4 regions of the Micromonospora sp. M42 genome follow, and region 4 is predicted to be linked to each of the others. Evidence: riboswitches for the same ligand, from Rfam matches in the RefSeq annotation. Region 4 holds a riboswitch; each other region holds the start of a gene.
The links. A riboswitch is a leader RNA that binds a small molecule or an ion and turns the genes downstream of it on or off. The one in region 4 is predicted to bind cyclic di-AMP.
Positions count from the first base shown of each region.

Region 1: it holds a riboswitch for cyclic di-AMP, as region 4 does, so the genes downstream of both, MCBG_RS09305 (C39 family peptidase) here and MCBG_RS03400 (LysM peptidoglycan-binding domain-containing protein) in region 4, are expected to answer to the same signal.
Region 2: it holds a riboswitch for cyclic di-AMP, as region 4 does, so the genes downstream of both, MCBG_RS19625 (C40 family peptidase) here and MCBG_RS03400 (LysM peptidoglycan-binding domain-containing protein) in region 4, are expected to answer to the same signal.
Region 3: it holds a riboswitch for cyclic di-AMP, as region 4 does, so the genes downstream of both, MCBG_RS17355 (coiled-coil domain-containing protein) here and MCBG_RS03400 (LysM peptidoglycan-binding domain-containing protein) in region 4, are expected to answer to the same signal.

Region 1 covers NZ_KK037233.1:2,066,110-2,071,095, reverse strand. Annotated here, with positions in the region: gene MCBG_RS09320 (acyltransferase family protein) at 1-327, shown strand, start outside; gene MCBG_RS09315 (hypothetical protein) at 408-740, shown strand; gene MCBG_RS09310 (hypothetical protein) at 880-1,644, shown strand; cyclic di-AMP (ydaO/yuaA leader) riboswitch at 1,945-2,085, shown strand; gene MCBG_RS09305 (C39 family peptidase) at 2,280-3,125, shown strand; gene MCBG_RS09300 (alpha/beta fold hydrolase) at 3,392-4,138, shown strand; partial or broken gene MCBG_RS35135 (CDP-glycerol glycerophosphotransferase family protein) at 4,147-4,986, opposite strand, start outside.
Region 2 covers NZ_KK037233.1:4,258,705-4,263,690, reverse strand. Annotated here, with positions in the region: gene MCBG_RS19630 (N-acetylmuramoyl-L-alanine amidase) at 1-1,846, opposite strand, end outside; cyclic di-AMP (ydaO/yuaA leader) riboswitch at 2,085-2,222, shown strand; gene MCBG_RS19625 (C40 family peptidase) at 2,236-3,267, shown strand; gene dcd (dCTP deaminase) at 3,332-3,910, opposite strand; gene MCBG_RS19615 (pyridoxamine 5'-phosphate oxidase family protein) at 3,989-4,534, shown strand; gene MCBG_RS19610 (zinc metalloprotease) at 4,607-4,986, opposite strand, start outside.
Region 3 covers NZ_KK037233.1:3,806,696-3,811,681, forward strand. Annotated here, with positions in the region: gene MCBG_RS17330 (hypothetical protein) at 1-225, opposite strand, end outside; gene MCBG_RS17335 (heavy-metal-associated domain-containing protein) at 261-467, opposite strand; gene MCBG_RS17340 (metal-sensitive transcriptional regulator) at 548-847, shown strand; gene MCBG_RS17345 (SHOCT domain-containing protein) at 973-1,182, shown strand; gene MCBG_RS17350 (YibE/F family protein) at 1,347-2,630, shown strand; cyclic di-AMP (ydaO/yuaA leader) riboswitch at 2,785-2,916, shown strand; gene MCBG_RS17355 (coiled-coil domain-containing protein) at 2,920-3,945, shown strand; gene MCBG_RS17360 (carbonic anhydrase) at 4,007-4,666, opposite strand; gene MCBG_RS17365 (helix-turn-helix transcriptional regulator) at 4,826-4,986, shown strand, end outside.
Region 4 covers NZ_KK037233.1:824,323-829,308, forward strand. Annotated here, with positions in the region: gene MCBG_RS03390 (winged helix-turn-helix transcriptional regulator) at 1-172, opposite strand, end outside; gene MCBG_RS03395 (LLM class flavin-dependent oxidoreductase) at 219-1,781, opposite strand; cyclic di-AMP (ydaO/yuaA leader) riboswitch at 1,954-2,099, shown strand; gene MCBG_RS03400 (LysM peptidoglycan-binding domain-containing protein) at 2,098-2,742, shown strand; gene MCBG_RS03405 (YbaB/EbfC family nucleoid-associated protein) at 2,926-3,375, shown strand; gene MCBG_RS03410 (M4 family metallopeptidase) at 3,471-4,986, opposite strand, start outside.

The DNA of each region.
Region 1 (4,986 bases), 1.2 Mb from region 4:
TTCTACCTGGTGCACGTGCTGGTCATGGTCACCGTGCTGCGGCTGACCGGGGACTGGGGGACCGGCCTGCCCGGCTGGCGGGGGCCGCTGGCGGTGCTCGGCTTCCTGCTGCTCACGCTCGCGCTGGCCGCCGCGCTGCACCGCTGGGTGGAGGTGCCGATGATGCGCCTGCTCGGCCCGACCCGCCGGGCCCGCGCGGCGTCGCGCGCACCGGCCGTGCCGGCTCCACGCGGGCCCGCCGAGGGCGCGGCCGCCGACGGCGGCGCGCGGTCCGTCTCCGGTCCGGCCGAGGACATCGAGTACGCCGGGCGGCGTCGCCCGGACTGACACGCGCACACGCCGGCCGGTCGGTCCGCGACACGCCGTGCGGCGGTGCGCCAGTGGGGGTTCGGCGGTAATTTGTACCCGTGCTTCCGATCGCGCTCACCTGCCCCGTGTGGTGGGTGGCGCGCTGGACCGCCCGGATGCTCGCCAGTCTCGCCGTGGTCGTCGCCTGTTCGTTCGGCGCGGCCACGCTGCCGGCCGTCGCCGCCCCGGCCGCGCCAGCCGGCCCGGCGTACGTGAGCACGCCGGCCGCCCCGCGACCGGAATCCGACCGCGCCGCCGAGCGGCAGGCCCGTCCCGACGGCGCACCCGCGCCCGCCGCACGGGCCACCGACACGCTCCCGAACGACCCGCAGCCGGTCCCGGCCGGCCGGATCACCGCGCCGGTCGGCCTGCGGGCCCCGCCCGCCCGCTGATCCGCCCACGGGCCGCGCCCGTCACCGCACCCACCGAACGTCATCCCGCACCCGCCCTTCGACGGCCCGGCGCCCCCGCGCCGCGCCCCGACCGGCCGTGCGGATTCTCCCGCCAGGTTCTTCCCGTGAGGTGCCGACCATGTCGCAGACCGCTCTCTACCACTTCCTCACCGCGGTCCCCGAGGCCGCCGCCATCTGGTCCTTCCTGATGCTGCTCGCGTTCGGCCTGCTCGCCGCGCTGGTGGCCCGGCCCGAGCGCGACGGCGTCGCCGAGGCTGCCGCCGATCCGGTGGACCAGGACGCCGCGCGCCGCGACGACCTCGTCCGGTACGCCGAGGAGGTGGCGGTGGCCGCCGCCGGGGCCGCCCAGACGGCCCGTCGCCGCCGGGAACGGTGGCTGGCCGCGCAGGACGAGGCGGAACGCGCCTGGACCGCGTACGACGAGGCGGACAGCGCCGCCCGCCGCCTGGCCGGGGCCGCCGCGCTGGCCGCCCCGCGCACCCCGCGCACCCCGGCGGAGTACGCGGCCCGGGAGCGCTGGCTGCACCACGCCGCCATGACGGCGCACTGGCGCGGCGACCTGTCCGCCCGGCAACTCGCCGACGTGCTGGCGCGCCGCAACGGGTGGGACCCGCGCCGGCACCCGGCCGAGCAGGAGATCGTGCTGGCCCGGGCCGTACGGGACCGGCGCCGGACCGGCTGGGAGAGCGCCGCCGAGCGGGAGCGGCAGGCGTGGCGGGACGCCGAACTGGCCGCCGAGGCCGCCCGTACGCTCGCCGCCGAGGCGTACGCGGCCACCCTGGCGGTGCGGCCCGCCCCGGTGTCCCGCGGCGTGGCGACGATCCCCCTGCCGGTCGGCGCGTCCGTCCGCAACGCCCGCTGGCGTCCGGCCCGGGTCGGCTGAGGCGACCGAATTGTTACCCGGAATGTGGTGAGCCGGCTCACCCCCGGCGCCGAAACGGGCGTGGAGCGCAGAACAGGCCAATGAGCCGCGCCATTGCCGGTCAGGCGCTCGCCGTCTGTCCCCTTTTCGCCTCCCGGGCGCCGTCACCACCGCTTGTCCCATTGAGTGAAGTGAGTAACCGGCTGTTCCGAAATCCGTTACCGGGGATCATGTTTACGCAGGTGGGAGCGCTTGGCAGGGGCAGTACCCGCCGGTAGTGTCGGCGCGTCCGGTGCGGTAACCGATCGCAGAAGGCGACGCCGCGCCGACCCGCCTAATCGTGTCATCACGAACCGGGGAACCATGAGCACCATCGGGGTGAATCCGCGGCCACTGCCGCGGTAGGGCGTACTTCCCGCCCGAATCCGTCAGCTAACCCGGTCGGCGGCCACGGAAGGAGTCCCATCCTCGTGCCCACCCCTCGATCGTCCCCCCGCCTCCACGGCTCCGCGGTACCCGCGCTCGCCTGACGCGACCGGCAAACCGCCCCTGGGCGCCCGGCATCGCGGGCGTACCCGTTCCCCCGGCCAATCCGGCCTGCCAGCACGTGTGAACCCCTCCACGTGCCGGGCCGGCGTGTGCCGATCACGCCCCCCGTGGAGGATTTCGTGAAGCACCACCTGAAGCGTCAGCTGCGGCGGATCGCCACCGAACGCCCGTACCAGATCATCGCCGGATCGGCCGCGGCGCTCGTGCTGGCCGCCGGCGCCGGCACCGCCCTCGCCGCCGGTGAGGACGCCCCGGTCCAGCAGGAGAACACCGCCTCGGTCGCCGAACTCGGCGCACGGCTCGGCGAGCCCGCCAGCCGCAGCGAGGCGCGTATCGGCGTCCCGCCGGTGTCGCCGAGCGCCGAGCCCAGCAAGTCGCCCAGCGCCTCCCCGTCGGCGAAGAAGGCCGCGGCGGACCCGGACGTCACCAAGGCCGCGCCGAAGCCGCCGTCGAGCAAGACGCTGGACTACGACTACCAGGCGCAGATCAACTACTACTACTGCGGCCCGGCCGCCGTGCGCAACGCGCTCAGCGCCACCGGCATCGAGCGCAGCCAGGACGCACTCGCCGGCCCGCTCGGCACCACCGAGATGGGCACCAACTCGGCCGAGGACACCACGCGCGTGCTCAACCAGCAGGTCAAGGGCAACCCGTACCGGACCCGGATGATTCCCGGCTCGGCCAGCCCGGCCCAGATGGACCGGCTCCAGGCCGACGTGGTCGAGGCGATCAGCAACGGCCGAGGGGTCGTCGCGAACGTCGCCGGCACCGCCACCGACACCAACGGCGGCTGGCACTCGTTCCCCGGCGGCCACTACGTCGCGGTGATCGGCTACAAGGACGACGGCCGGACCGTCCGGATCGCCGACTCGGCCGACCCGTCGCTGCCGTCGTACTGGCTCACCACGATCGACCTGGCGCACTGGATCGCCAGCCGCGGCTACTCCGCCTGACCCTCCGCACCCCCGGAAGGCCGGCACCCCTCCCGGGGCGCCGGCCTTCCCCGTCCCCACCCGCCCTGGCCCGCCGCCCTCTCGGCGCGTCGATCTTGGACTTGTGGCGCCTGGTATGCCCGGCTCGCCCGCTATGGAAGGCACCACAACTCCAAGATCGGCGGCGAGGGCGAGGGCGAGGGCGAGGGCGGGCGGCGTGGGGCGTGGGGGCGGGTCGGTCGGGTTTGGTCTCGCGTGTCCGGGGCGGGCGGTGGCAGACTGCGCCAATGGGCGATGCGACGGGGAACCGGCACCTGATTCTCCTGCACGGCATGGGCGCCACCGGCGAAGTGTGGCTGCCCTGGGCGCCGCTGCTGGAGCGCCGCTGGCCCGGGCGCTGGCTCGCCCCCGACCTGGCCGGCCACGGCTGGTCGCCGCCGCTCGACGGCTACTCGTTCGACGCCCTGGCCCAGCGCGTCGCGGACGGGCTCGGTCCGCTCCGGCTGGGCCCGCACGACCGGCTGGTGCTGCTCGGACACTCGCTCGGCGGGGTGGTGGCGCTGGCGCTCGCGGCCCGGCAGCGGGCTCTTCCGGTCGACGCGGTGGTGGGGCTCGGCATCAAGGCGGTCTGGTCCCCGGCCGAGCTGGCGAAGGCGAGCGAACTGGCCGCCCGGCCGGTCACCTGGTTCGCCACCCGGGACGAGGTGGCCCGCCGCTACCTGCGCGTCTCGGGGCTGGCCGGGCTGTTCGCCCCGGACCACCCGGTGGTGGAGGCGGGGCTGCGGCGGGTCGACGGCCGCTGGCGGCTGGCGATGGACCCGGCCGCGTTCGCGGTCGGCGAGCCTCGGCTGCCCGCCCTGCTGGCCGCGACCGGCGTGCCGGTGCTGCTGGCCCGCGGCGAGCAGGACCCGATGGTGAGCGACGCGCAGCTCAAGGAGCTGGGCGTGCCGGTGGCCACCCTGCCCGGCCTGGGCCACAACGCGCACGTCGAGGACCCGGCCGCCGTGCTCGCCCTGCTCGACGCGTACCTGTAGAGCGGGGCCTACACGACGGCGCGCTGCGCCGGGACCGCCCAGTCGGCCTGCAGCTCGCGGCGGGCGGCGGCGAGGAACGCCTCGGCGTAGGCGTCGGCGGGGAAGTCGCCCAGGTAGCGGGTGCGCGCCGCCCAGCGCTGCGCGGCCTTCGGGTCGGCGTCGAGCAGGTCGGTGATCACCTGGTCCACGTTGGACATGTCGCGCCGCAGCACGTAGCCGGACGCCGCGAGCGGGAACCGCTCGACGAAGTGCTCGCCGTCGGCGCCGGTGTCGGTGACCGCGTACGGCTTGCCGGAGTAGAGCCAGTCGGAGATGACGCCGGAGACGTCGGAGACCAGCGCGTCGGCGCGGTTGACGCACTCGGTGAGCGTCAGCTCGCGGGCCGCGGCGGCGCCGAACAGGTGCGGGCGGCCGGTCTTGGCCCGGTCGGCGGCGAGCAGCTCGGTGAGCCGGGCGAGCTGGCGGGCCGAGGCCGGGTTCTTGTCGGTGTACGGGTGGGCGCGCAGGATCACCGCCGCCCCGCGGTCGATCAGCCGGCGGATCAGCGTCTCGGCCACCGGCAGCGAGCAGTAGTTGGCGTCGGCGTGGTGCCCGGTCCAGGTCGGGGTGTAGAGGACCGTCGGGTGCGCCGACGCGGCGACCGGCTCCCGGCGTACCTCGATGGCTTCGACCTGGGGCCGGCCGACCACGACGAACTTGTCGGCGGGGATCTCCACGCCCGCGCGGGCGTACCTGTCGATCGCGGCCTGCCCGGCCACGAAGATCTTGTCGAAGATGGCCGAGACCGGGTTGGCGCTCGGGGCCTTGTCGCTGTCGCCGTGGTGCAGCTGCACGTGGGTGAGCTGGTT
Region 2 (4,986 bases), 3.4 Mb from region 4:
ACCGCTGGCCGGCGGCGAACGTGTACTGCAGCGGAGAGATGGCCTGGTACGGGATGGTGTCCGGGTAGGCGGACTGCTCCGGGTAGGCGCGGCCGTACACCGGGATGGTGGCCTTGCCGGGCCGCGGGGTCACCACGAAGCCGGTGGCCCACTTGGCGGTGGGCGCGGAGGCCGGGTTGTGGAACCACGCCTTCTGGCCGAGGTACCAGATCGCGGTCCAGTCGCCCTGCCGGCCGGCGAGCGCGTACGTCTGGCCGGCCGAGGCGCGGGCGCCGTGGTCGGAGATGTACATGGTGTCCGGCGTGCCGTCCGGGCGCAGCCCGAGGTCGTTGACGAGCGGGGCGTCCGGGCTCGGCGCGGTCCGCAGGATCACCGCCGAGGAGCCGCGCGAGGGGCACGGCTGCGCCGGCGGGGTGGGCGTCGGGACGCCCGGCGGCTGCTGGTTGCAACCGGTGAACGCGGGCCGGTTGGTGGCGAAGTCCGGGTCGATGGTGACCAGGCCGGTCTTCGCCGTGCCGGTGCCGCGGAACGGCGCCTTCATCAGGTCGAAGTAGTGCGACCAGTCCCAGTAGGGCCCCGGGTCCCAGTGCATGCCGCCCACGTTGGCGGCGGTGATGCCGGGCACGTTGTCGTGGCCGATGATGTGCTGCCGGTCCATCGGGATGCCGAACTTCAGCGCCAGGTGGCGGACCAGCTTGGCGGAGGTGCGGTACATCGCCTCGGTGTACCAGGTGCCCTGGCCGGCGAAGCCCTCGTGCTCCAGGCCGATGGACTTGGCGTTGACGTACCAGTTGCCGGCGTGCCAGCCCACGTCCTTGGTCTTGATGTGCTGGGCGATGTAGCCGTCCACCGAGCGCAGCGTGTAGTGCCAGCCCAGGTAGTCGGCCCGCTTCACCAGGTCGACGCTCGGGCCGAAGTAGCCCTCGGTGTCGTGGATGACGATGTACTCGATCTTCTGCTGCTTCGGCCGGTCAGCCAGGTCGTGGTTGCCGTAGTCGCCCGGGTCGTCGCTGAGCTGCTCGTAGGGCGCGGGAATCCACTCGCAGGCCAGCCGGACCGGGCACTCCAGTCCGTCCGGCCGCTGCGCGGTGCGCAGGCCGAGGCGGGCCAGCCGGGCGCGGTCCGGCTTCGCGGCGGTGGCGGCGAGCGTGACCCGCTGGCCGTCGTCGGTGGTCCGGGTGGCGCCCTGGCCGAGCTGGTCGTAGACCTCGTCGGCGAAGGCCGCCGCCGCGTCGGCGGTGTCCGCGCCGGAGTAGCGGGCCACCGCGGCGTACCAGGCCGCCGGGTCGGTGCCGGCGCCGACCGGCCCGCCCAGAGCCTTCTGGTACGACGACAGCAGCGCCGCGCCGCCGCGGATGTTCGCGGCCGGGTCGGTGCGCAGCGTCCCCGCGTCCAGCCCGGTGAGCGCGGCGGCCGCGTCGAGCGTCTGGAGCGAGGCGCTCGGCAGCGGCGTCTCCCGCGTCGGCGCGGCGGCGGTGGCCGGGTCGAGCTTCAGCGGCCGGGAGTCGTCGCCGCGCGGGTCCTCGTCCTCGTCGACGTGGGCGCTGCCCGGCGTGGCGAGGATGTGCGCGGCGTCGGTCAGGTGCATCGGGCCGTAGCCGCCGCTGGTGCTGGGCTGACCCGGGTGGGTGTCCCAGCGGGACTCCAGATAGGAGACACCGAGCAGCACGTTCTGGGGGACGCCGTACTCGGCCGCGGCGGCGGCGTATTGTTGTTGCCGGTCGCTCGCGGGCGCGGACGTGTCCGGCGCGGCGGTAACCGGGCCGGTGGTCGCCAGCGCGGTGGCCGTGGCCACGGCGGCGGCGAGCAGTATCCGTCTGCCCGACGGCGGGGCGGAGAGATGCATCGAACCTCCTGGACAGGGATGGGGGTCACTGCGTTTCCACCCTCACTCCGCACACCCGCGACGGTCAATACCTTTCCAGTAAGTAATCAGTCGTGAAAGAAAATTTCACCTCCGTGCGCGGTGTGGCGCTGGATCGCGTACGGAGTGTCACGGCGCTGGAAGTTGCGGATCGATAACGGTGGTCCCTACTCTGGTGAATCGTCGGCCGCACGTCTCACCGTCCAACCCGGTCGGTGACGGTCCGACACCGCCGAGTCGCCTCCGGGCGAGCCGGGGAACCAGGTACCTGGGGTGAATCCGCAGCGCTGCTGCGGTAGGGCGGCTCCCTTCCCGCCCGAATCCGTCAGCTAACCCGGTAGGCGGTACGGAAGAAGGAGTACGGACGCCCGGTGGCACTCCATGCCCCGCGGCCGTCGTCGAACCGGTCGGTCGACCGGTCCAGCGCCGCGCCGCGTTCCCGCTGGTCCCGCTTCACCACCGCCCTCGCCGCACTGGTCGGCACCGCCGTCGTACTGACCGGCGGCGCCACTGCGGCACACGCCGAACCCTCGGTCGCCGAGATCGAGGCCCAGATCGACCGCGACTGGAACAAGCTCGAACCGGTCATCGAGCAGGTCAACGACGTACGCGAGCAGCTCGCCGCGCGGCGCAGGCAGGCCGACGCGCTCGGCCGGCAGATCGCACCCCTGCAAGCCCGGGTGGACGCCGCGCTCGGCCAGGTGGGCGGCCTCGCCGCCGACGCCTACAAGGCCGACAACCTCTCCACGGTCAACGCGCTGCTCGGCAGCCGCTCACCCGGTGACCTGGTCGACGGCCTGGAGCTGCTCGACCGCTTCGCGCACCGCCAGCACGAGCAGGTGCGCTCGGTCGCCGCGCTGCGCGACGAGCTGGCGGCGAAGAAGAAGCCGCTGGACGAGATGATCGCCGGCCTGGCGCGCACCGAGGCCCAGCTCGCGGCGAAGAAGAAGCAGATCGACGCCGAGATCGCCAAGCTGGAGAAGCTGCGGCTCAAGGTGTACGGCAAGGGCGGCGGCGGCCCGCTGCGCCCGGCGCCCTGCCCGGCCGGCTATCCCGGCGGCCCGGCCGGAGCGGCGGTGAAGTTCGCCTGCGCCCAGATCGGCAAGATCTACGTCTGGGGCGCCGCCGGCCCGGACCACTTCGACTGCTCGGGCCTCACCATGGCGGCCTGGGCCAAGGGCGGCGTCTCGCTGCCGCACAGCGCACGCCAGCAGCACGGCGTGACGAAGCGCATCAGCCGGGCCGAGCTGCGCGCCGGCGACCTCGTCTTCTACTACAGCGACCTGCACCACGTGGCGATGTACGTGGGCGACGGCTGGGTGGTGCACGCCTCCCAGTCCGGCAAGCCCATCACGATGAAGCGGGTCGACGACGGCGACATCAACAGCTACGGCCGCGTGTAAGGAAGGGCCCCCTCTTAACGCCTCCGGTAGAGGAGGGGGCCCTTCTTAACAACTGCGGGCGGCGTCAGCGCGTCGGCCAGGTGCGCCAGCTCTGCCAGGACCGGCTCGGCGTCGGGCCGCGCTGCCCCTGGTAACGCGAGCCGTAGACGGCCGAGCCGTACGGGTGCTCGGCCGGCGAGGAGAGCCGGAAGATGCAGAGCTGGCCGATCTTCATGCCGGGCCAGAGCGTGATCGGCAGGTTCGCCACGTTCGACAGCTCCAGCGTGACGTGGCCGGAGAAGCCGGGGTCGATGAAGCCGGCTGTCGAGTGGGTCAGCAGCCCCAGCCGCCCCAGGCTCGACTTGCCCTCGAGCCGGCCCGCGAGCTGGTCGCCCAGCGAGATCACCTCAAGCGTGGAGGCGAGCACGAACTCGCCCGGGTGCAGCACGAACGGCTGGCCCTCGGGCACCTCCACCATCGAGGTGAGGTCGTCCTGCTGGACCGACGGGTCGATGTGTGTGTAGAGGTGGTTGTTGAAGACCCGGAAGAGCCGGTCCAGGCGTACGTCGATGCTCGACGGCTGCACCAGCGTGGGCTCGAAGGGCTCCAGCGCGAGCGTGCCGGCCTTGATCTCGGAGATCAGGTCGCGGTCGGAGAGCAGCATCGGAACACCATAGCGACCGGTATGGGTGACCTGCGTGTCGCACTACTTCTTCGTACACGTGTTCGATAGGATGTCCGCATGGCTTCCTGGTCCGAATTCGCCGCCGACGAGCCCCGCCTCGCCGGCGAGATCCGCCTCCTGATGCAGCAGTACGGGCCGGGCTTCGGCTACCTCGCCACGGTCCGCGCCGACGGCGGCCCCCGCGTGCACCCGGTCTCCCCGGTGTTCACCGACGACGGCCTATGGTGCTTCGTCATCGACTCGCCGAAGCGCCGTGACCTCGAACGCGACGGCCGCTACGCGCTGCACTCGTTCCCGCCCGAGGAGAGCGACGACGAGGCGTACATCGCGGGGCGCGCGCGGCCGGTGACCGACCCGGCCACCGTGACGCGGCTGGCCCGGATCGCCCGCGCGTCGCCACATGGTGACTGGCGGCTGTTCGAGTTCACAGTCGAGGCGGCGATGCTGACCCGGCGCGACCCTGTCGCCCAGCCCGGCGCCGCTCCGCCGCAGGTGCGGGTGTGGCTCGACCCGCTCGGGGCCGAACCGGCCCGGCGTGAGCCGGTGGGCGCGGAGGGCCGGCGCGGCCGGCACGGCTTCGACACCCGCCGCCCGGCCGCCTGACCCCGACCCCGAAACGAGCGGTGCCGGCCCCGTCCGAGGACAGGGCCGGCACCGGTACGTGGTACGAGGCGGTCAGGCCGCGCGGTAGGCGTTCCACGCGGTGAGCATGCGGCTCGCCTGGCCGGCGGTGAACTGGTACATGCAGGAGTCGTACGTGTAGTCCATGAAGTTGGTGATCGGGTCCTTGCCGGCGGTCGAGCAGGTGTCGCGGCCGGTCGGGCACTGGTACGCCGGGGACGCCTCGGCCGGGGTGTCGGAGACGCTGTCGCCCGAGCCGGAGCAGCCGCCCTGGAAGGTGTGGTAGAGGTTCAGCCAGTGGCCGACCTCGTGGGTGCCGGTGTCACCCTGGTTGTAGTTGGTGGCGGTGCCGCCGGGCAGCGACTCGTTGAGCACGACCACGCCGTCCATCTTGTCCAGCGTCCGCTTCGGGAACGTCGCCCAGCCCAGCAGGC
Region 3 (4,986 bases), 3.0 Mb from region 4:
CGTGTAGCCGCCTTCGGAGACGAGCAGCCCGCCGGGCAGGTGCGCGTCGGCGCCGTTCTCGTCACCGTGACCGGTGTCGCCGGTCCCGTGGTCGCTGCCGCTGTCGTCGTGGCGGGTCTCGGCGGCCGGGGCGACGGGATCGGCCAGGTTGCCGATCCCGTACGCCGCGCCGAAGACCGCCACGAGGCCGAGCGCGAAGCCGCTGAGCTTCGTCGCCGTGTTCATGGTTTCTCCTCGGTTCTGCGGGTCCCGTGGACCCGTCACGCACCGACGAGGTCGTAGCCGGCCTCGTCGACCGCCGCGCGGACGGTGTCCGTGTCCAGCGGGTTCTGACTGGTGACGGTGACCCGGCCGGTGGCCAGGTCGACCTGGACGCCGGTGACGCCCGGAAGCGCGCTCAGCTCGGTGCTCACCGAGTTGACGCAGTGGCCGCAGGTCATACCGCTCACCTGGTAGGTGCTCTCCATGTCGCCCTCCGATCTCATACCCCCTGGGGGTACAGCCGGAACGTTAGCATACCCCCGAGGGGTACGCTATCCTCGTTCTCATGACCGCTCCGTCCAGCCCGACCCGGGGCTACACCGCCAGCAAGGACCAGCTCCTCGCCCGGCTCCGCCGGATCGAGGGTCAGGTCCGTGGCATCGAGAAGATGGTCGAGGACGACCGTTACTGCATCGACGTGCTGACCCAGATCTCGGCCATCCAGGCGGCGCTGGACAAGGTCGGCCTCGGCCTGCTCGACGGGCACGCGCGGCACTGCATGCACGAGGGCGCCGCCGAGGGCCGGGCCGACGAGATGGCGACCGAGATGATGGCCGCCGTCGGCCGCCTGATGAAGCGCGGCTGAACGGGACCTCCGCCCCTCCGAGCAGGGCACATCGACCCGCGCCGACGCGCCCGTGCGGCCGTACCGTCGAAGTGGCGGGCAGGCCGGCCCCGGCGGACCCGCGGTGACGGACGGAGGGCGGCCCGATGATGTGGCAGAGCCCGATGATGGGCTGGATGTGGATCTGGTCCCTGGCGGTGCTGGCGGTGCTGGCAGGGCTCCTCTGGCTGGCCGTGCGGTGGACCGGCCCGCAGCGGTCCGGGCCGACGGCGGCCCGGCGCATCCTCGACGAGCGGTACGCCCGCGGCGAGATCGACGAGGACGAGTACCGGCGACGCCGGGCCGGACTGGCCTGACCCGCGCGGGGCGCGCGTCACCGGTCACGGTGTCCGGGAGCACCCAGCCGGGCTGCCTACCATGTCGGGGCGACGACCCGGACGTGGTCGACACGTCCGCGCCGGCCCGGTGACCAGACCGGTCCGGCGGACCAGGCGTCGCCGCGACCGTTGGGAGAGACGCCTTGGGTGCCGACCACACCCGCCCCGCACCGCCCACGCCACCGGGCGTACGGCGGCTGCTCGTCGCCGTGGTGGTGCCGCTGTTCGCGCTCACCGTGATCGCCGCGCTGGTGCTCTGGCCCCGGCAGGACCGGGAGCCGGTCGGCGGCGCGGACGTCCCCCGCTACCACGGCACCGTGACCCGGGTGGTCACCGAACCCTGCCCGCCGACGCCGGAGGCCCCGGAGGGCGCGGGCGGCCCCTGCGGCACCGCGACCGTCGCCGCCGAGCAGGGCCCGGACGCGGGACGGCAGGTCGAGACGCCGCTCCCGGCCGGACCGGGCGCGCCCCGGGTCGAGGTCGGCGACAAGATCGTCCTGGTCGAGCTGATCGACCCGGCCGACCCTTCGATGAAGTCCTACAACATCGCCGAGCACCAGCGCGGCACACCGCTGATCTGGCTGCTTGTGCTCTTCGCCGCCGCGATCGTGGCGTTCGGCCGCTGGCGCGGGCTCGCCGCGCTCGGCGGCTTGGCGGCCAGCTTCGCCATCCTGCTCGGCTTCGTGCTGCCCGGCATCGGTGGCGGCCAGCCGCCGCTGCTGGTGGCGATCGTGGGCGCCGCGTTGATCATGTTCGTGGTGCTCTATCTGACGCACGGGATCACCGCGCAGACGTCGGTGGCGGTGCTCGGCACGCTCGGCAGCCTGGTGATCACCGGCGTGCTCGGCCTGCTCGCCACGTCCGCCACCCATCTGACCGGCTTCGGCAGCGAGGACGCCACCACGCTGTCCATGTTCCAGGGCGACGTGGACCTGCACGGGCTGCTGCTGGCGGGCATCATCATCGGCTCGCTGGGCGTGCTGGACGACGTCACCGTCACCCAGGCGGCCACCGTCACCGAACTCGCGCACGCCAACCCGGGGCTGTCCCGGCGGCAGCTCTACCGGGCGGCGACCCGCGTCGGCCGGGCCCACATCGCGTCCACCGTCAACACCATCGTGCTGGCGTACGCGGGCGCGTCGCTGCCACTGCTGCTCCTGCTGGTCGCCGACTCCCGCCCGGTGAGCCAGATCCTCACCAGCGAGTTCCTCGCCCAGGAGATCGTCCGCAGCGCGGTGGCCACGCTCGGCCTGATCGCCGCCGTACCGCTGACGACCGCACTGGCCGCGATCGTGACCACCGCCGGACGGCGCGCGCCCGGTCCGGAGCCGGCGTCGCCCGTGCCCCCGCCGCCCCGTCCGCCGACCGGACGCGACGACGCGCTGGAGGCGCTCGGCGGCGGAAAAAGTACGGAGGCGACATGGTGACACTCCGCACGGTGACCATCGATTTCAAACGCGACGCTGGTCACGGTGCGCCACGGCGAAATCTCGCTATTGGTCGGCTTCCGGACGTAGATCCGCAGGAGTGCTGTCGGGTAACCTCGCTGCCGGTCACCGCCGAAGGCGCGCACCGGCGCCAGCGGTGCCGCCGCCCAATCGCCTGCGGGCGAGCCGGGGAACCAGGTACATGGGGTGAATCCGCGCGAGCGGTAGGGGCCACTTCCGTCCCGAACCCGTCAGCTAACCCGGTCGGCGGCCGACGGAAGGGAACACTGTGACGCCACCCCTGCGCCGCTGGCTGACACCCCTGGTGGCCGTGCTGGCCTCGCTGGCAGTGCTGGCCGGGCCGAACTCGGCGACGGCGGCCCCCGCCGCGGCGGCCCCGAAGCCGTCCGGGCACGAGGAGGACGGCGAACCACCGCTCATCACCGAGGCGATCGACAGCGCCAACCGGAACTTCCTCCAGGCGAAGGCGAAGCTGGCCAAGTCGCAGGACCGCCAGCGGCGGCTGGCCGCCGAGGTACAGGCGGCACAGGCCGAACTCGAGGCGCTCAGCCCGCAGGTCAACCAGCTCGCCGCCCAGTCCTACCGGACCGGCCGGATGGGCGCGATGGCGATGCTGCTGGAGAGCAACTCGCCCGACTCGTTCGTCCGCCGCGTCAACGCCCTGGACGAGCTGAACCTCCTCAACGCGCAGCGCCTGGCCGCCATCAACGCGGTCAAGAACCGCGCCGAGACGGCCAAGATCGCGCTCGACGCCGAGGTGCGCGAGCAGGAGAAGCAGAAGAACGCGATGGAGCGCGAGAAGGTGCAGGCCGAACGCGCCCTCAAGCTCGTCGGCGGCCTCGGCTTCACCGGCGGCCTGGTCGACGCCACCTCACCGGTCGCCAAGATCGGCCCCGGCCGCACCGCCGACGGCGGCTGGAAGGCCGAGTCGTGCAGCGAGAACGACCCGACCACCTCGGGCTGCATCACGCCGCGGACGCTGCACGCCTACAAGGAGGTCCGGCGCGCCGGCTACACGCGCTTCGTGGGCTGTTACCGGCCGGGCGGGCCGTGGGAGCACCCCAAGGGCAAGGCGTGCGACTGGTCGCTGCAGAACAGCGGCTTCTCACCCTGGCACAACAACGACACCCGCAAGTACGGCAACGACGTGGCCGCCTTCCTCATCCGCAACGCCGACCGGCTGGGCATCTACTACGTGATCTGGAACCGGCAGATCTGGTTCCCGGCCACCGGCTGGAGGTCGTACAGCGGGCCGTCGAACCACACCGACCACGTCCACATGTCGATGCTCTGACCTGGACGCAGCAAGAAGGGGCCGCCCCCGTGGGCGGCCCCTTCGTCGTCCGGCGCTCCGGTCAGCCGGCCAGCGCCGCGTCCGCGTCCGCCGGCGACGAGGGAGCGGGCAGTGACGCCGGGACCTGCGCCACTGTCCGCACCTCGCCGCCGGAGAGCCGGTACGACATCCCCGCCACCGTGCACCGGCCCGCCGCGACCCGCTCGGCCAGCACGGAGGACCGGGCCAGCAGCGTCTCCACGGTCTGCGCGATGTGGACGTCGATGATGCCGTCGAGGTCGTCGATGCCCTGCCGGGCGGCGCGCAGCAGGCTGGGCGAGACCGCGTCCACCACCGCTCCCAGGTGCCCGGCCGGAGCGGCGCCGGTCCGGACCCCCTCCCGGGCGGCCTGGACCGCGCCGCAGGAGTCGTGCCCGAGCACCACCACGAGCGGCGTGCCCAGCACGGTGACCGCGTACTCGACGCTGCCGAGCACCTCGGGCCCGGCGGTGTGCCCGGCGGTACGCACCACGAAGAGGTCACCGAGACCCCGATCGAAGATGATCTCCGCGGCGAGCCGCGAGTCGGAGCAGCCGACGATCACCGCGAAGGGGTGCTGGCCGTCGGCCACCGCCGCCCGGTGCCCGGCGTCCTGATTCGGATGCTGCGGCACACCGGTGACGAACCGGTGGTTGCCGGCACGCAGCTCGGCGAGCGCCTGCTCCGGGCTTCTCGGCGTCATCTGCCTCACCTCGTCTACCTGCGGAACGACCAGGCCGGACGGCCTCGCGACTTCACGGTCACACGGCGTCAGGGGCACGTCAAGATTCGTGATACGCATTTCATACTTTCCCGTGCCGGCCCGCGTCCGATTCGGGTCGGCAGCGTCGATGGCCATAGCATGGCCACCATGGCGACGACACCAGGTGAGGACGGGAGCCGCCGCAACTGGACCTTCCTCACCAATCACGGACATGTGCTGCTGGCGATCGCGCGCAACCCCACGGCGCGGCTGCGGGACGTGGCCGACGAGGTGGGCGTCACCGAGCGGGCGGCCCAGGC
Region 4 (4,986 bases):
CGACGGGCTCGCTGACGCCGACCCGCCGCGCGAAGTCGTCGAAGCGGCGGGTGCCGAACGACGCCTCGCGCAGCAGGAGCAGCGTGGTGCGGTTGCCGACCACCTCCAGCGCCCGGGCGATCGAGCAGTTGGCGGTGGACCAGGAGTCACGCTGCGCAAGGAGGTCCGTCATGGCTTCGACGGTACCCCCTGACTTAGGAAATCAAAAGTCAGCTACCTCACAGCTGGCCGGGGAAGAAGCCGTGCCGGGCCAGCGGCTCGACGATCTGGTGCTCCTCGTACGACAGGTGCGACAGCAGCGTGTCGGTGAGCAGGTCCACCGCCTCCTGGAGCTGCGTGAAGTCGCCGGGCCGGTGGACCAGTTCCACGAGCGCCCGGTCGACGCCCTCCACCACCCCGTGGATCACCACGTGTTCCTCCTCGAGGCGGTCGAGCACGGCCGCCAGCCCGGCCTCGGAGCGGCGCAGGTGCGGGAAGATCGAGGCGTCCTCCAGCCCGTGGTGCTGGGTGACCATGGTGCAGTAGGCCGCGCAGTACGCCCCGAGCGTCCAGTTGTTCTGCCGCATGGTCATCTCGTTGAGCGCCGCCCGCGCCCGGCCCGGCGAGACGGCGCCCCGCTTGACCTGTTCCAGCAGGTCGCGCACCTGGGCCAGCTCCTGGCGCAGGTGGTCGTGCACGTCCACCAGGTGCTGCCCGGCGGCCTGCCCCCGGGGTGGGTAGACCTGGCCGGCCGGAGGCGGCGGGGCGGTCGGCCGGGTCGACTCGTCCCAGGGGCGGCGCGCGCTCAGACGTACCCCCGGGTCGGGGGTGGGGGTGACCGCCAGCGTGGCCGCGCCGCCGGTGGCGGCCGTGTCGTCGGCGACCGCGCGGGCCCCGCTGCCGGGCGCGGTGCGCTCGGCGGCGACGAGTTCGCGGACCGCCGGCGCGACCTCCTGGGCGAAGATCTGGATCGCGCGTGGCTCGTCGCTGCCGAGGATGAACGTGGTGACGCCGTGCTCCAGCGTGAGCCCGGCCAGCTCCTCCACCCACTGCTCCGGCGGGCCGGCCAGGAAGCCGGCCGACGAGCGGGCGAACGTGCCGGTCACGTTGAGCATGCGGCGGATCTCGGCCGGGTCGCGCCCGGCGGCCTGCGCGCCCTCGTCCACGAGCGCGTTCAGGGCGGGCAGTTCGTCGGGGCCCTTGGGCAGGTAGGACAGGGAGGGCAGCCAGCCGTCCGCGGCGCGGCCGACCAGGCGCAGCATGCGCGGCTTGTACGCGCCGACCCAGATGCCCACCCGATGCGCGGGCGCCGGGCCGCGCTTGGCGCCGACCACCCGGTAGTGCTCGCCGTCGACGCGGATCATGCCGCGGCGGTCGGTGTCCCAGACCTCGCGGATCACCCGGATCGCCTCGTCCAGGGCCTCGACCGCCGCGCCGGGGGACAGGCGCCGCCCGCCCGTCGCCTCGATCGCGTCCCAGAACGCGCCCGCGCCGAGTCCCATCTCGACCCGGCCGCCGGTGAGCAGGTCCAGGCTGGCCACGCTGCGGGCCAGCACCACCGGCTGGCGCAGCGGCAGGTTGAGCACGTTGCCGGCCAGGTGGATGCGCTCGGTGACGGCGGCCACGTAGGACATCAGCGTCCAGGTGTCCAGGAAGCCCGGCTGGTACGGGTGGTCCTGGAACGTGACCAGGTCCAGCCCGACCTGTTCGCAGAGCGTGGCCAGCGCCACCACCTGGTCGGGCTGCCCGGCGGCGGGCGTGATGAAGCCGCCGAAGGTGAGCTCGTGTCCGTGATCGGTCATCCGTCCCGCCCCTCCCGTGATCTTGCTCGGCCCTGCCACGGTAGCTCCACAGGTGGTAGCCCGGCCGGGTGAACACCGTCACAAGAAGTGGACGATCGTCGCAAACCGTCCTTAGCGTCGGTTTCGTTCGCATTCGCGGGCACCGCGGGCCGGAAACGCCAAATCCCGCCGCCGGCCCCGGTAACCGAACCTCGTGCGGGAGCGGGGGAACCACACGTTCCACGGTGCATCGTCACCTCGGGGTGAAGCCGCCACCGGCGGCCGGGCTCCTCGGCCCGAACCCGACAGCTCACCTCGTCGGCGTGGAGGAATCCACATGGCAACTGCATACTCGGCCCGAAGCCGCCGTACCGCTCTCGGAACGGTCCTGGCCGGCGCCGCCGTCGGCGCCGCGAGCCTGTTCGGCCCGGCCGCACCGGCCAGCGCGGGCGTCAACTGGGACGCGGTCGCGCGCTGCGAGTCCGGCGGCAACTGGAAGATCAACACCGGCAACGGCTACTACGGCGGGCTCCAGTTCTCCCGCGCCACCTGGAACGGCTACGGCGGCCAGAAGTACGCCGCCCGCGCCGACCTGGCCAGCCGGTCCGAGCAGATCGCCGTCGCGGAGAAGGTGTTGCGCGGCCAGGGCATCGGTGCGTGGCCGGTCTGCGGCAAGAAGGGCGGCTCGGCGAACGCCGCGGCGACCCGGTCCGAGCGGGCGGCCCCGAAGAAGGCCACCTCGAAGAAGTCCGCCCCGAAGCGGGCCGCCACGCGCAAGGCCGCGCCGGAGCGGGCCGCGACGACTGCGGCGCCGCAGCCGTCGGCCGGGACGTACGTGGTCCGGCGCGGGGACACGCTGTCGGAGATCGCCGTGGCGCAGCGGGTCGACGGTGGCTGGCGTGCCCTGCACGAGCGCAACCGGGCAGTGGTCGGCGACGACCCCGGCCTGATCTTCCCCGGTCAGCGGCTGCGTCTGCGCTGATCTGGTCCGGACGCCCGGCCGGTTCGCTCCGGCCGGGCGTCCGGCCGTCCGCGACACGCCGCGCCGCCGGTGTCCGGCCTGCTCGCGGCACCGGACGCCACCCGTGACGGCCGCTGACCGCGATTCGTCGGAGCCGGTTGCTAGGGTCACGATGATCGGCTCAGACGTGAAGAAAGCGCGGAAATGACCAACGATCCGTTCTCGGCGGCCGCGAGCATCGACGAACTGCTGACCCGCACGCAGCAGGCGCTCACCGCGATGCGCTCCCGGGCCTCGGAGCACGCCGACGGCGAGCCGGGCGACCTGCTGCGCGCCGAGGGCACCGCAGCCGACGGCCGGGTCCGCGCGGTCGCCGTTCAGGGTGGCCGGCTGGATTCCGTGACGATCGACCCGGACTTGGCCGGCGAGCCCCTCGACGTCCTCTGCGGACATGTCACCGCCGCCGCCAACGCCGCGCTGTCCGAGCTGGACGCCCGGGTCAGCGCGTCGGCGCGGGCCGACGCGGACGCGCTCGCCGCCCGGCTCGGCAGCATGGGTGACCAGGCCGAGCTGTTCGGTCGCGCGATGCACGAGGCGGCCGCGCGGATCCACCGCGACCGCGGCACGGCGTCCCAGGCCGGGCGTCCGGCCTGACCCGACCGCACGCGGCCAGGCGCGACGCGGCACCGCCCGGCACGACGAGGCGGCCGGCCGCCGGGAGGACGACGACCGGCCGCGCTACGCCACGGTCAGCTCAGGGTGACCGCGGTGTCGTCGACGACGAAGGACGTCTGCAGTGAGCTGTCCTCCACGCCGCTGAACGAGATGGTCGCCGTGGTGCCTGCGAGCGACGAGATGTCGAAGGACCGCTGCACGTAGCCGGTGGCCTTGTTCAGGTTGGAGTAGGTGGCCAGCGTGGTGCTGCCGGCCTTGACGGTGAGCTTGTCGTACGCGGTGCCGGTGGTCGTCTCCGCGCTGTCGATGTGCAGCCAGAAGCTGAACGTCGCGCGGCATCCGGCCGGGATCGTCACCGACTGACTGAGCGTGTCGGTGTGCGACGAGCCGTACCCGTCCAGCCACGCCTTGTACGAGCCGCCGTGCGCGGCCTGGCCGCTGTCGGTGGTGATGACGCCGGACGAGGCGGTCCAGCTCACGTTGCCCGACTCGAAGCCGGGGTTGGCGAGCTTGTTGCCGGAGCAGCCGCCCGACGGCGGGGTGGTGGTGGCGGTCGGCGTGGGCGTCGGGGTGCCGCCGGCGCAGGTCGGCTCACCCGACTGGGCCGGTACGCTGACCGCCGCCCAGGCCGCCTTGACCGCGTTGAACTCGGTGCAGCTGCTCGGGTAGAGGTTCTTCGCCGCCTGCAACGTCCAGACGCGGTACTTCAGGTAGGACGAAGACGACGTCTTCAGCAGCATGGCGTTGTACATGATCTTGATGGCCTTCTGGATGCCCAGTCCGCTCACGCTGCTGCTGTTGCAGGTCGAGCTGGACGGCTGCCCGTTGGTCGGGCTGCTGCCGTTGGCCAGCAGGTAGAACCAGTGGTTGCCGGGCCCGGCCGCGGCGTGCACCTCGGTCGACGGGATGCTGCTGGAGTAGCAGTTCGGGTCGCCGAGCGCCGACGGGTTGTACATGTTGCGAATCGGGCCGGAGCCGACCAGGTTGATCTTCTCGCCGACCAGGAAGTCCGGCGCGTCGTAGCTGGACGGCTCGTTGGCGAACCACTCGGTGGCCGCGCCGAACGTGTCCGCCACGAACTCCTGCGTGCCGCCGCCGGAGATGCCGCCGGGGGTGTTGTCGTCGATGCCGTGGCCGATCTCGTGCGCCACCACGTCCAGCGAGCCGATCCACTGACCGGCGGTGTTCTTGCCGATCTGCACCTGGCTGCCGTCGTAGTAGGCGTTCTGGTCGTTGAGGCCCACCCGGATCGGCCAGTAGCCGCCGTTGCCGTTGGCGCCGTTGCGGCCCAGCCACTGGGCGAGCATCTTATGCTCGGTCTGCGCGGAGAACAGCGCGTCCACGCAGCCGGTCTCCTTGTTGGTGGCGGTGCCGTTGCCCCACACGTCGTCGGAGCCGCTGAACGTGGTGTTGTTCGCCGCGTCCTGGCAGCTCAGGTTCGTGACGGTCGGGTCCTTCATGGTGTACGTGGAGCCCGACTGGGTGGTGTTGAGCGTGAGCGGGCTGGGCCCGTTCCAGGCGCCGGTGCCGGTGCCGCGCACCACGTGCTCCTGCTTGCGCAGGACCGCGCCGGTACGGGCGTCGACGTCG